3 regions of the Duganella sp. BJB1802 genome follow, and region 3 is predicted to be linked to each of the others. Evidence: predicted binding sites of a transcription regulator. Region 3 holds the regulator's gene; each other region holds the start of a gene.
The links. Region 3 encodes sigma-54, which starts transcription at its own class of promoters, with help from an activator protein. Its sites were predicted from a motif close to TGGCANGNAANCTGCTTT; they were not measured.
Positions count from the first base shown of each region.

Region 1: HUX88_RS18495 (ammonium transporter) is a predicted target of sigma-54. The motif match lies at 2,022-2,039, and genes of this name have one in related genera.
Region 2: HUX88_RS17130 (flavin monoamine oxidase family protein) is a predicted target of sigma-54. The motif match lies at 1,973-1,990, and genes of this name have one in related genera.

Region 1 is NZ_JABWEF010000011.1:187,610-191,797, forward strand. Features, by position in the region: gene kbl (glycine C-acetyltransferase) at 1-35, opposite strand, end outside; gene HUX88_RS18490 (helix-turn-helix domain-containing protein) at 195-770, shown strand; gene HUX88_RS18495 (ammonium transporter) at 771-1,973, opposite strand; gene HUX88_RS18500 (zinc-dependent metalloprotease) at 2,156-4,188, opposite strand, start outside.
Region 2 is NZ_JABWEF010000010.1:123,078-127,265, forward strand. Features, by position in the region: gene HUX88_RS32440 (hypothetical protein) at 1-1,045, shown strand, start outside; gene HUX88_RS17125 (Mu transposase C-terminal domain-containing protein) at 928-1,716, shown strand; gene HUX88_RS17130 (flavin monoamine oxidase family protein) at 2,029-3,636, shown strand; gene HUX88_RS17135 (cytochrome c) at 3,633-4,046, shown strand; gene HUX88_RS17140 (RidA family protein) at 4,058-4,188, shown strand, end outside.
Region 3 is NZ_JABWEF010000009.1:109-4,296, forward strand. Features, by position in the region: partial or broken gene HUX88_RS15385 (3-hydroxyisobutyryl-CoA hydrolase) at 1-747, opposite strand, end outside; gene hpf (ribosome hibernation-promoting factor, HPF/YfiA family) at 839-1,198, opposite strand; gene HUX88_RS15395 (RNA polymerase factor sigma-54) at 1,276-2,754, opposite strand; gene lptB (LPS export ABC transporter ATP-binding protein) at 2,760-3,512, opposite strand; gene lptA (lipopolysaccharide transport periplasmic protein LptA) at 3,515-4,114, opposite strand; gene lptC (LPS export ABC transporter periplasmic protein LptC) at 4,143-4,188, opposite strand, start outside.

The sequences.
Region 1 (4,188 bases), on a different contig from region 3:
CCGCTGAAGAAGGTGCTTTTTGCTGGAGTGGTCATGATGGTTCCTGTCTGTGGTACGATTTCACTACGTTATGAGAAATCCGTTATATCAAACTCAAATTCAATATATCGAATATTACAGAACACCAGTGAACAGCGCAAGCCGTGCGCGCGCAATCATTCACTTGAAATTTAGCCCATCTGCCGAATAAAACAATGAACACACCCGTTTCGACCAATGCACCTCCAGAAGTCGGCGCCGCCCTGCAGCGGCTGCGCCTGGCCCGTGGCCTGACGCTGGAGGATCTGTCGCGCATTGCCGGCGTCTCCAAGTCGATGCTGTCCCAGATCGAGCGGGAAAAGGCGAATCCGACCATCGCCATCACCTGGCGGCTGGCCAACGCGTTGGGAGTGCAGATCGGCGAGCTGCTGGCGACAGCCGAACGGGAAACGGAGACCATCCGTGTGATCGACGCGCACGAAATCCCCACCCTGCCCGGCCATCATGCCGGCTACGTGCTGCGCATACTGGGTCCGCTGGAACTGGCCAGCAAATATGAGTGGTATGAACTGACGCTGGCGCCGGGCGGAGAGCTGGCGTCGCAGGGACACGATCCGGGCGCGCAGGAGCATCTGACGCTGCTGCACGGCTCAGTGGAGGTGGAGGTCGGAACCGACAAGAAGAAGGTAAAGCTGGGCAGCACGGCGCGCTACCCGGGGGACCAGCAGCACATCATCCGCAACGTCGGCAAGACCGAGGCGAAGGCGGTGCTGGTGGTCATACACCGATAATTACCAGTTCGATTCACGCTCCGGCGTGGAGCTGATGCGGTGGATGGCGAGGTCGGCGCCCTGGAACTCGTCCTCCGGGTCCAGGCGCAGGCCCAGTGTGGCTTTCAGCACGCCGTAGATGGCGAAGCCGCCCGCCAGCGCGATCACCACGCCCAACACGGTGCCGCCCAACTGCGCGGCAAACGAGACGCCGCCGATGCCGCCCAGCGCCTTCTGGCCGAAGATCCCCGCCGCGATGCCGCCCCATGCGCCGCACAGGCCATGCAGCGGCCACACGCCCAACACGTCGTCGATCTTCCATTTGTTCTGCGCCAGCGTGAACATCCAGACAAACACCGCGCCGGCGATCGCGCCGGTGGCCAGTGCGCCCAGCGGGTGCATCAGGTCCGAGCCGGCGCACACCGCCACCAGGCCGGCCAGCGGACCGTTGTAGGCGAAGCCGGGATCGTTCTTCCCCATCAGCAGCGCGACCAGCGTGCCGCCGACCATCGCCATCAGCGAGTTCACCGCCACCAGGCCGTTCATCTTGTCCAGCGCCTGCGCGCTCATGACGTTGAAGCCGAACCAGCCCACCGTAAGGATCCACGCGCCCAGCGCCAGGAAGGGAATCGACGATGGCGGATGGGCGGCGATGGCGCCGTTCTTCATGTAGCGTCCACGGCGCGCGCCCAGCAGCAGCACCGCCGGCAAGGCGATCCAGCCGCCGACCGCGTGCACCACCACCGAGCCGGCGAAGTCGTGGAACTCGGCGCCGAACGCGGACATCAACCATTCCTGCACGCCGAAGCGGTGGTTCCAGACGATGCCCTCGTAGAATGGATAGACCAGGCCGACCAGCAGCGCGGTGGCGATCAGCTGCGGATGGAAGCGCGCCCGCTCGGCGATACCGCCCGAGATGATCGCCGGGATGGCGGCGGCGAACGTCAGCAGGAAGAAGAACTTGACCAACTCATAGCCGTTCTTGGCGGCCAGCACCTCGGCCGAGGAGAAGAAGTTGACGCCGTAGGCGATGCTGTAGCCGACGAAAAAGTAGGCGATCGTCGATACCGCGAAATCCACCAGGATCTTGACCAGCGCGTTGACCTGGTTTTTCTTGCGCACCGTGCCCAGCTCCAGAAACGCGAAGCCGGCATGCATGGCCAAAATCATGATGGCGCCTAGCAGTATGAACAATGCATTGGCGCCGTCTTTGTATCCATCCATCAAAATCTCTCCCCAAAATAATGCAAAAATTGACAACGAGCACTGATAAAAGCAATTTTCGTTCCAATTTGGTGCAGATTTTAAGTGGTTGATTTTATGATGTTTTTATTTTGTGCAGGAAGCCGCACCAAGTCCGTGCGCACCGAAATAAGGCGTCATTTTGGTGCGTGCGGACTCGGGACTCAGATCGGGGCGCCGGGCGGGATTGCCGGCAGTGCGCGTAGCTTGACGCTGTGCGGATCTGCCAGATAAGCGGTGATCTGCGCGGCGGCCTGCTTGCGGCTGTCGGCGGTGACGCCTTTGCCGGGGTTCTTTTGCAGCCATTGCGCCAGCTCGCGCGCCGATTGGCGCACCTCGGCGTCGACTTGCGGATGCAGCTTGCCGCTATCGAGCAGATTCAAGGTCGCATCGATCACGACCCAGTTGGCGGCCAGTTGCACCGCTTCTCCGCCAGCCAGCGAGGCGGGCACCGGCTCGCGCTTCCATGTCTTTTGCAGCAGCAGCGACAGCACTTCCTGCACGCCGGGCTGCTGCGCGTCGCGCGCGTGCTGCCAGGCGACGCGGTTGATGCGGGCCGGATCCAGCAGGAAGCCGGCGGTCTGCGCGGCGCCCGCCTCGGCGATCGAGAAGGCGTCGAACACCGAGTCCATGCGGGTGGCGAAGTATTCGCGGCTGCGCTCATGGCCCATGGCCGGCGGCGTCAGGACGTCGAGCACATTGGCCGGCAGCGCCAGGTATTCGGCGCGCAGGCTGTCCGCCAGCCGGTTCAGCGCCTGGCGCTGCACCGATGCGTCGACCGCCTTGATGCCCGCCTTGGCGATGCCGGCCTTGACGTCGCCGCTGCTGGCGTAATCGAAATCGCCGCCGCCGATCAGCCGCGCAAGCGCTTCGCCTTGATAGCGCTGCAGCAGGTAGAGCGGCACCAGTCGCGCTTCCAGTTCGCCGAGCTGCCGGCTGTCGGGTAGCACATCTGCCGAGAAGGTTTGCAGCCCGCGCTGGCGTACGGCGCCCAGCTGGTCCCAGGTCTTGATCGAGTCGGCGCCGAAGTCCCACAGCAGGCCGTCGGGATGGCTGGAGCCGGGCGAGCGGTCGTCCTGGTCGCTGGAGTACAGCATGCCTGCCGCGCGCGCGTCGGCGCGCAGCTTGGCCAGCGCCGCCTGCTCCTGGGCGCCGCTGCCGAAATCGCCGTAGATGTATTTGACGATGTAGTCGTCCCACGGTCCGACGCCGACGCCGTAGGCATCGGCGATATCGACGTTGCCTTTGGCGTCCAGTTTGAGGATGGGATGCGGGTAGTCCATCACCGAGCCATTGCCCATGCGGCTGGCGGCGAAGTTGTGGGCGAAGCCCAGCGTGTGGCCGACTTCGTGCGCGGCCAGCTGCCGCAGGCGCGCCAGCGCCATGGCCTCGGCCAGTTTCTGCTTGTCGGCCGGGGCGTTCTTGCCGTATGGGGCGAGCAGGCTTTCGGCGATCAGGATGTCCTGCCGCACGCGCTGCGAACCCAGTGTGACGGCGCCACGGATAATCTCGCCGGTGCGCGGATCGGCCAGCGCGTTCCCGTAGGACCAGCCGCGCGTGGCGCGGTGCACCCAGTGGATCACGTTGTAGCGGATGTCCATCGCGTCCACGCCCTCGGGCAGCAGCTCGACGCGATAGGCGTCCTTGAAGCCGGCCTTCTCGAAGGCGCTGGCCCACCACGACGCGCCGGCGATCAGCGCCGAGCGCACCGGCTCCGGCGCGCCACGGTCGACGTAGTAGACGATGGGCTTCTTGACCGTGCTGACCGCCGCCGATGGATCGGTTTTCTCAAGGCGGTGCCGCACCTGCCAGTGCACGTCGATGCTGCTGGCGAGCGGCGTGGCGAAGTCGTAGTAGCTGGCGTCGAAGCCGCCGGAATATGGATGGTAGCTGCGCGGGCGCCAGCCGCTGGTGCTCGCGGGCAGGCGCACCATGCTGATGCGCTGGCGCAGCGACAGGCTGCCGGCATCCGCCGCGACCTGACGCACGTACTCGGCTTGTCCCGGACCGGCAAAGGTCAGCAGCGATTCCAGCTCGACGTTGTCGGGGAAGGCCTTGGCCTGCTCCGCCAGCACAGCGCTGCGCGCCGCATCAACCTGATACGCGCCCTGCTTGGCCGCGGCCAGCCGCGCGCCGACGCCGTGACGGTCGGCCAGCAGGAAGCTGGAGAAGTCGATCAGGTGCCGTTCGCCCTCGC
Region 2 (4,188 bases), on a different contig from region 3:
GCTGGCGGCCGATCCCTACCTGATGGTGGTCAGCCAGGAGCTGCTGCCGCCCAAGCACCTGCAGCTGCGCGCCCGCGCGTGGCGGATCGTCGAAGCGCTGGTGGCGCAGGAGCCGGGCATCTACGAGGCGCGCCTGCGCGGCCAGCTGGTGGCGCAGGCCACCGTCGACCATGGCGTCTCCCATCCGACTATCTACCGCTACCTGCGCCGCTACTGGCAGCGCGGCCAGACACCCAACGCGCTGCTGCCCGACTACTGCAACTCCGGCGGTCGCGGCAAGGTACGCCAGGCCTCGGCCGGCGTCAAGCGCGGCCGCCCGCGCAAGAACGACGCCGGCGACGGTCCCGGCCTGAACGCCGACGAGGAGATCCGCCGCACCTTCCGCGTCGCCATCGCGCGCTACGCGGCGGGCCACGCCAAGTTCTCGCGGCTGGGCGCCTACCAGCAGATGCTGGCCGATTTCTTCAGCGGGCGCCGCGTCGATGCCGACAGCGGCCGCGTGCTGGCCGCGCAGGACGCCCCCGCTGCCGTGCTGCCGACCTTCGGCCAGTTCAACTACTGGCTCGACCACGACGACGACCGCCCGCCGGAAGTGGCACGCCGCAGCGCCGCCGCCACCGCGCGCGGATTGCCGCCACAGGGCCTGCAGCCGGCCGGCGCCGGTCCGCCATCCACACCGGCCCGGACACCAACGCCGGCATGGGGCCCGGCGCCGACGGTGGCTGGCAGCCTCCTTCCGACGGCCGTCCCGGCGCCTGCTTCCACCTGGACGTGGTGCGCGCCGAAGTGCAGCTGGTCTCGCGCGCCGACCGCCAGCAGACCATCGGCCGGCCGCTGGTCTACGTGGCGATCGACGCCTTCAGCCACATGGTGGCCGGGGTTTACATCGGCATGGGCGCCGCCAGCTGGCAGCACGCCATGCTGGCGCTGGCCCACTGCGGCGCCGACAAACAGCGCTACAGCCAGCAGTTCGGCCGCCGCATCGAGGCCGCGCAGTGGCCCAGCCGCCACCTGCCGGACACGCTGTCCACCCACGCCGCCCTGAGCGGCGGCGCCCAGCGCGACACCCTGCTCAACAACTTCAACCTGCGCTGCGTCGCCGCCAACGATGGCCCGGACGACTGGCGCGCGGTGCTGGCCAAGCGCTTCCAGCTGCTGGCGCCGGACGCCGCCGGCGCCCCGTGCCGGCTGGACGGCGTGCTCGATCTGGAGCAGTTCACCCGCATCGTCATCGACTGCGTCCTGTACCACAACAACAGCGCGCCGCTGCCGTACGCCGGCCACGCCACGCCGCGCGCACTGTGGGAATGGGGCGTGGCCCATCGCGGCGGCAGCCTGAAGACCTATCCCGAACAGCTGCTGCGCTGCAGCCTGATGCCGGCGGCGCAAGCCACCGTCACCGCCGACGGCATTGAACTGTCCGGCGTCGCCTACACCTGTGCGCGCGCCATCAACGAGCGCTGGTTCGAGCGTGCGCGCTCGCGCGGACAATGGCATGTGCGGGTGGCCTACGATCCGGCCGACATGGACATGATTTATTTGTTGGACCCCAACGCGCCGATGCAATTCCACGCCTGCCACATGGCCGACGGCGGCGGCGGCATGCAGCGCCACCTGGCCGCGGAGGAAATCGCCCTGCTGCCGCGTCCAGTTCCCGCCATCCCCGCAGCACCCCTACGTAGCACTACGCACGCCATCGCCAGTTTCGCCAACTGAAACGCCCACGGCGCTGTCCAGCGCCGTGCATACCACTTCTTCCCATTCCGGTGCGCGCCTCTCGCTGGTGCGGCGCGTCGCCTCCACATTCGCTTCGCCCGCGCCGGAGGGACAAATAAAGTCTGTCGCCGCCGGCGTCCTTTCGTGCCTCCGGCGCGGCGGACAAGGGCCGCGAAAGAACATTGTTTTATGCCGTTCCGCCTTGCGCCATAAGGATCGCTTCAACGGCGAAGCATGTTTATTTTGTCCCGCGCCGTGGCACGCCGATTGCTAGATAGGGGCTATGGAATCGCAAGTCACGAAAGGGCGTCGATGAATAGCAAAACAGTAAAATCGTTTAAATCGTTTAGTTCATTTACTCGAAGGGATTTCCTGTACCGCGCGGCAGCGGTCAGCGGCACCGGCCTGCTGCTCAACACCATGAACGCCTGGGGCATGGGCATGGATTCGACGGCGTCCGCGCCGCCGGCGCTGAGCGGCAGCGGCAAGGGCAAGAAGGTGCTGATACTGGGCGCCGGCCTGGCCGGCATGACCGCCGCCTACGAGCTGGGAAAGCTGGGCTATCACTGCCAGATCCTGGAAGCGCGCGCCTTCGCCGGCGGCCGCTGCCAGACAGCGCGCAAGGGCTTCAGCCTGACCGAGCTCGGAGGCGAAAAGCAGACCTGCGATTTCGACGACGGCCAGTACATCAACCACGGCCCATGGCGCATCCCGCTGCACCACCAGTCCACGCTGCACTACACGCGATTGTTCGAGGTGCCGCTGGAGGTCATGGTCAACGATAACGACCACGCCTTCGTCTACTCGGAAAACGCCGGTCCCTACGCCGGCAAGCGCATGCGCGTGGCCGAGATCAAGGCCGACATGCGCGGCCACGTCTCCGAGCTGCTGGCCAAGTCGGTCAAGAACAAGCAGCTGGACCAGGAACTGACCGCCGACGACCAGCGCCTGCTGCTGGACTACCTGGCGCACGAAGGCCAGCTGGCCGGCGCCGACCTGCAATACAAAGGCCGCAGCGGCCGTGGCTTCACCGTCAATCCCGGCGCCGGCCTGTCGCCGGGACCGGGCACGCCGTCCGATCCGCTGGGCTTCAAGGACCTGCTGGCGTCCAAGCTGGGCAACGTCTACAGCGCGGTGCAGGACTTCCCGATGCAGAACACCATGTTCCAGCCGGTCGGCGGCATGGACGCCATCGCCAAGGCGTTCGAAAAACGCGTCGGCAAGAACATCCGCTACCGCGCCGAGGTGCAGACCATCCGCCAGAACGACAAGGGCGTCACCGTCACCTACAAGGACACCGGCAGCGGCAAGGTCGCCAGCATCGGCGCCGACTACTGCCTGGTGGCGATGCCGCTGTCGGTGCTGCGCCAGATCGACACCGACTTCTCGGACAAGTTCAAGAAGGCCGTCGCCACGGTCGCCTACGCGCCGGTCGGCAAGATCGGCCTGCAGATGAAGCGCCGCTTCTGGGAGGAGGACGAGCACCTGTACGGCGGCCATATCCTCACCGACCTGAAAGGCATCAACACCATCTCGATGCCGTCCTACGGCTGGCAGAAGAAGAAGGGCGTGCTGCTCGGTTATTACCAGTACCAGACGGCCGCCATCGAGACCAGCGCGCTGTCGCCGAAGGAGCGCGCCGCGTTCGCGCTGGAGGCGGGACAGAAGATCTTCCCGCAGTACACCGAGAACTTCGAGACCGCGTTCTCGGTCGCCTGGCACCGCGTGCAGTACAACCTGGGCGGCTGGGCCGAATGGACCGAGAAGACCCGCGCCGCCGCCTACCCGATCCTGCTGGAGGGCGAGGGCCGCGTGCTGCTGGCCGGCGAGCACCTGAGCTACCTGACCGGCTGGCAGGCCGGCGCCATCGAATCTGCGTGGCAGCAGATCGCCAAGATCCATGAAAGGGCCAGCGCATGAAGGAAGCGTTGATCAAGGCGGCGATGGTGCTGGTCGCGCTGTTGGCGGCCGGCGCCAGCGCGCCGTCGCGCGCGCAGCAGATGGATGGCAAGGCGCTGTTCCTGAAAAACTGCGCGGCCTGCCACCAGGCCACCGGCAAGGGCATACCGGGCGCCTTCCCGGCGCTGGCGGGGAACAAGTTCGTGCAAGGGAAGGGCACCGACGTCGCCACGGTGCTGCTCAAGGGGCGCGGCGGCATGCCGGACTTCAGCGACAGCTTGAGCGACGCGGAAATCGCCACCGTGCTCAGTTTCGTGCGCAGCAGCTGGGGCAACCAGGGCGCGCCGCTCAGCGAGTCCGAAGTGCTGGCGCTGCGCGACACGCTGCAAGTCGACCATTTTAGCAACGGCCAGATGTCCAACAAACACTGAAGGAAGAACGCATGAAGAAATCGCTCGCCACCCTGTTGATCCCAGCCGCGCTGGCGTTGTTGCCCGCCGTCGCAGGCGCCGCGCCGAAAGCCGCCGCCGATATCGTCCGCCACAAGATCCCCGGCTCGGACTTCCCGATCGC
Region 3 (4,188 bases):
GGCCGGCACCGAGCCGGCGCCGAAGTGGCGGTCGATGGCGGCGCGTTCGGCGGCCAGCTTGCTGTCGCCCGCCGCGTCCTTGAACGGCGCCGCGAAGGCGGCGATGGCGGCCCGCAAGCCGGTGCCCGGCGTCGCGTCAAGCAGGGCCGACAGCGCCGCCATCTCACTGCCCGGTACGAAGTGGTCGGCCAAGCCGGCGTGCAGCGCGTCGGCCGCGCCGATGGTCACGCCGGTCACGCCCAGGTAGCAGCCCAGCTTGCCCGGCGCGCGCGACAGGAAGTAGCTGCCGCCCACGTCAGGGAACAGGCCGATGTTCACCTCCGGCATGGCCATCTTCGTGCGCTCGGTGACGATGCGCACGCGGCAGCCGGGACCGCCCTGCGCCACGCCCATGCCGCCGCCCATGACCACGCCGTCCATCAGCGCGATGTAGGGCTTGGGATAAAAATGGATCAGGTGGTTGAGCGCGTACTCCTCGGTGAAGAAGTCCTCCACCAGCGCGCTGCCGCCCTGCGGCGTGGCGCGGCCGGCGTCGTAAAAGAAGCGGATGTCGCCGCCGGCGCAGAAGGCCTTCTCGCTGCTGCTGCGGATGACGACTGCGGCGATGGCGCTGTCGTCGCGCCATGCCAGCAGCGCCTGCGTGATCGCGCGCACCATCGCCAGCGATAAAGAGTTCAAGGCCTTGGGCCGGTCCAGCGTGATGAAGCCGGTTCCGTTGCTGACGCTGGTGTGGACGTATTCGCTCATGAGGTCGCAGGATAGTGGTGAAAACCCTATTCTATGCGGGCGCAAAAAAGGGCGCCAGTGCGCCCTTAGTTTGATGGTGCCGAGGCCGTTGTTATAGGGCGGCGGCAGCGGGTTCGTAGCTATCCGGGAGATGCTTGATCGCATCGTGGCCGTGCTCTTGGACCTTGGCTTTGTACTTCATGACCTGCCGATCCAGCTTGTCGACCAAGGTGTCGATGGCGGCGTACAGGTCCTGCGACAGGCTTTCCACGTAGACGGTCTTGCCCGACATGCGCAGGTTGATTTCAGCCTTCTGGCGTTTCTCTTTCTCTTTAAGGTTATCTACGGTCAGGATGACAGCAATATCAATCACTTGATCAAAGTGGCGGGTGACGCGTTCCAGCTTGCTCTGCACGTATTCACGGATGGCAGAGGTCACTTCGAGATGATGTCCACTGATGGTGAGATTCATACACACTCCTAAAGATAATGTCGCTTCTTACGGTTAGTGCGGGGCCCATTGCCACCGGGCGCGCAGGAACCAAGTAACTACAAAGACTTGCGGAGACTGACTGGCGGGATCTTTAAAGCTTCGCGATATTTGGCAACAGTTCGTCGCGCAATCACCATGCCTTGTTCTCCCAGCATGTCCGCAATCTTACTGTCGGATAAAGGATTTTTCGGGTCTTCTGCTCCTGTCAATTGCACGATGAGTGCGCGTATCGCCGTCGAACTTGCTTCCCCCCCCGCTTCGGTGGCGACATGGCTACCAAAGAAATATTTCAACTCAAACATGCCATGCGGGGTCAGCATATATTTTTGAGTTGTTACACGAGAAATAGTGCTCTCGTGTAGACCCAGTGTATCAGCAATTTCGCGAAGCACAAGGGGGCGCATGGCAACCGCGCCATGGGAGAAAAAGTTCTTTTGTCGTTCTACTATCGCTTGTGCGACGCGCAAAATCGTGTCGAAACGCTGGCGCATATTCTTGATCAGCCACTTCGCTTCCTGCAGCTGCGCGCCCATCGCGCCCTCGCCTTTTCCCTGCTTGAGCAGGTTGGCGTACATGGCGTTCACGCGCAGGCGCGGCATGACGTCGTTGTTGAGGCTCACTTGCCAGCCGTTGCGCGCTTTTTTGACGATCACGTCCGGCACCACGTAGTCCGACACGTCCGACGCGAACGCCGAGCCCGGATGTGGATTGCACTGGCGGATGACGGTTTGTGCTTCGCGCAAATCCTCGTCGTCGCACACCAGCGCCTTCTTCAATTTGTTGAAGTCGCGCTGGGCGAACCAGGTCAGATGATTTTCCACGATGGCCAGCGCCATGCGCCGCGTCACCATCGGTATGCCCGGCAGGCGCTTGATCTGCAGCGCCAAACATTCGGACGCGTTGCGCGCGCCCACGCCCATCGGGTCGAAGCTTTGCAGCAGCGACAAGGCGGTGCGCAGCTCGTCGATGTCCACCTCCAGCTCCTCCGGCAGGCGGGCGTGGATCTCGTCCAGCGATTCCTCGAGGTAGCCGTTCTCGTCCAGCGCGTCGATGATCAGCTCGACCAGCGCGCGGTCGCGCATCTCCAGCACCGTCACGCGCATCTGCTCCATCAGGTGCTCGCGCAGCGTGCAGTGGCTGGCCTCGAGCTGCGGGCGCGAATCCTCGTCGTCGGGCGCCTTGCTGCGGCCGGCGTCGCTCCAGTCGACGTCGGCGTCGCTGCTGGTGCTCTCGGTGTCGGCGGCCGGGCCGTCGTAGTTGTCGGCGTCGGCGGCAGGCGCTTCCTGGGCGTTGGGCGGGCCTTCGGGCGGCGCGTCGCCGACCGGGGCTTGTTGGCTGATGGCGCCGTCCGACAGCAGCCGCAGCGAGCGGTCCAGCGGGTCGTCGAGGCGCTCCAGCAGCGGATTATCGGTCAGCAGCTGTTCCAGTTCCTGATGCAGCTCCAGCGTCGACAGTTGCAGCAGCCGGATCGACTGCTGCAGCTGAGGCGTCAGCGCGAGGTGCTGCGACGTGCGCAGTTGCAAAGACTGTTTCATGGGTTTTACATACGGAAGTGTTCACCCAGATACACGCGACGCACCGATTCGTTGGCGATGATGTCGTCTGGCCGGCCTGAAGCCAATACCGTGCCCTGGTTGATGATATATGCGCGGTCGCAGATGCCCAGCGTCTCGCGCACATTGTGATCGGTAATGAGGACGCCGATGCCGCGTTCCTTGAGGAAGCGCACGATGCGCTGGATCTCAATGACGGCGATCGGGTCGACCCCGGCGAATGGTTCGTCGAGCAGCACGAAGCGCGGGTTGGTCGCCAGTGCGCGCGCGATCTCCACGCGGCGGCGCTCGCCGCCCGAGAGCGACAGCGCCTGGTTCTCGCGCAGCTTTTCGATCTGCAAATCGGCCAGCAGGGTATTGAGCCGTTCATCAATGGCAGCCTTGGATAAAGGCTTGCCGTCCACTTTCTGAATTTCGAGGACGGCGCGGATATTTTCTTCCACCGTCAGCTTGCGGAACACCGACGCTTCCTGCGGCAGGTAGGACAAGCCGAGCGAGGCGCGGCGGTGGATGGGCAGCGAGGAGATGTCGGTGCCGCTGATGTCGATGCTGCCGGCGTCCGACGGCACCAGGCCGACGATCATGTAGAACGAGGTGGTCTTGCCGGCGCCGTTGGGGCCGAGCAGGCCCACCACTTCGCCGCATTCGACCTGCAGGGAGACGTCATGCACGACCTGGCGCTTGCCGTAGGTCTTTTGCAGGCCGCGTACGATCAGGGTGCTACCGCAGGATGGTTCCATGCTCACTTCTCCGTGGCCGGCGGCGTCGACGCGGCCGGCGTGGTTGCTGGCGCGGTGGCCGGCGCGGCCGGGCGGATGGTCGGCTGGATCACCATGGTGCCGCGGCCGGCGCCCGGCTTGCTCTCGCCGGTGACGGTGTTCTTCACGGCGAACTGTTCCTTGCGGCTGTCGTAGGAGATGAACTCGCCGTTGACCTCGTCGCTGAGGCGGCCCGCTTCGAGGCGACGCACCTTGGCCTTGGAGAACAGCTTGACCAGGTCGGTCTTGTTGCTGTATTCGATGCGCTCGGCCTCGCCCTCGACCCACTGGTCGCCGGCGCCGTCGCGCTTCTGGCGGAAGGTGGCCGGCGTGCCGGGCGTGCTGGTGAGCACGACGAAGTCGTAGCCTTCGGGGTCGGTGGTCATCACCGCCTTGGGCGACTTCAGCAGCAAGGTGCCGCGCGTCAGGATCACGTTGCCGATCAGCGTCTTGACCTGCTTGACGTCGTCGATCTGCAGGTCGTCGTACTGGATCGTGGTCGGCTTGGTGGAGTCGGCCTTTTCCGCGTGGGCGGCACAGGCCGCCATCAGCAGCACGGCGGCCGAAAACATCAGTTTTTTCATCGTCATTCCATTCTTCATCGTTGGTTCTTCAATGGCCGGGGCGCGGCGGCAGCACCAGCTGCCCGCGTCCGCCC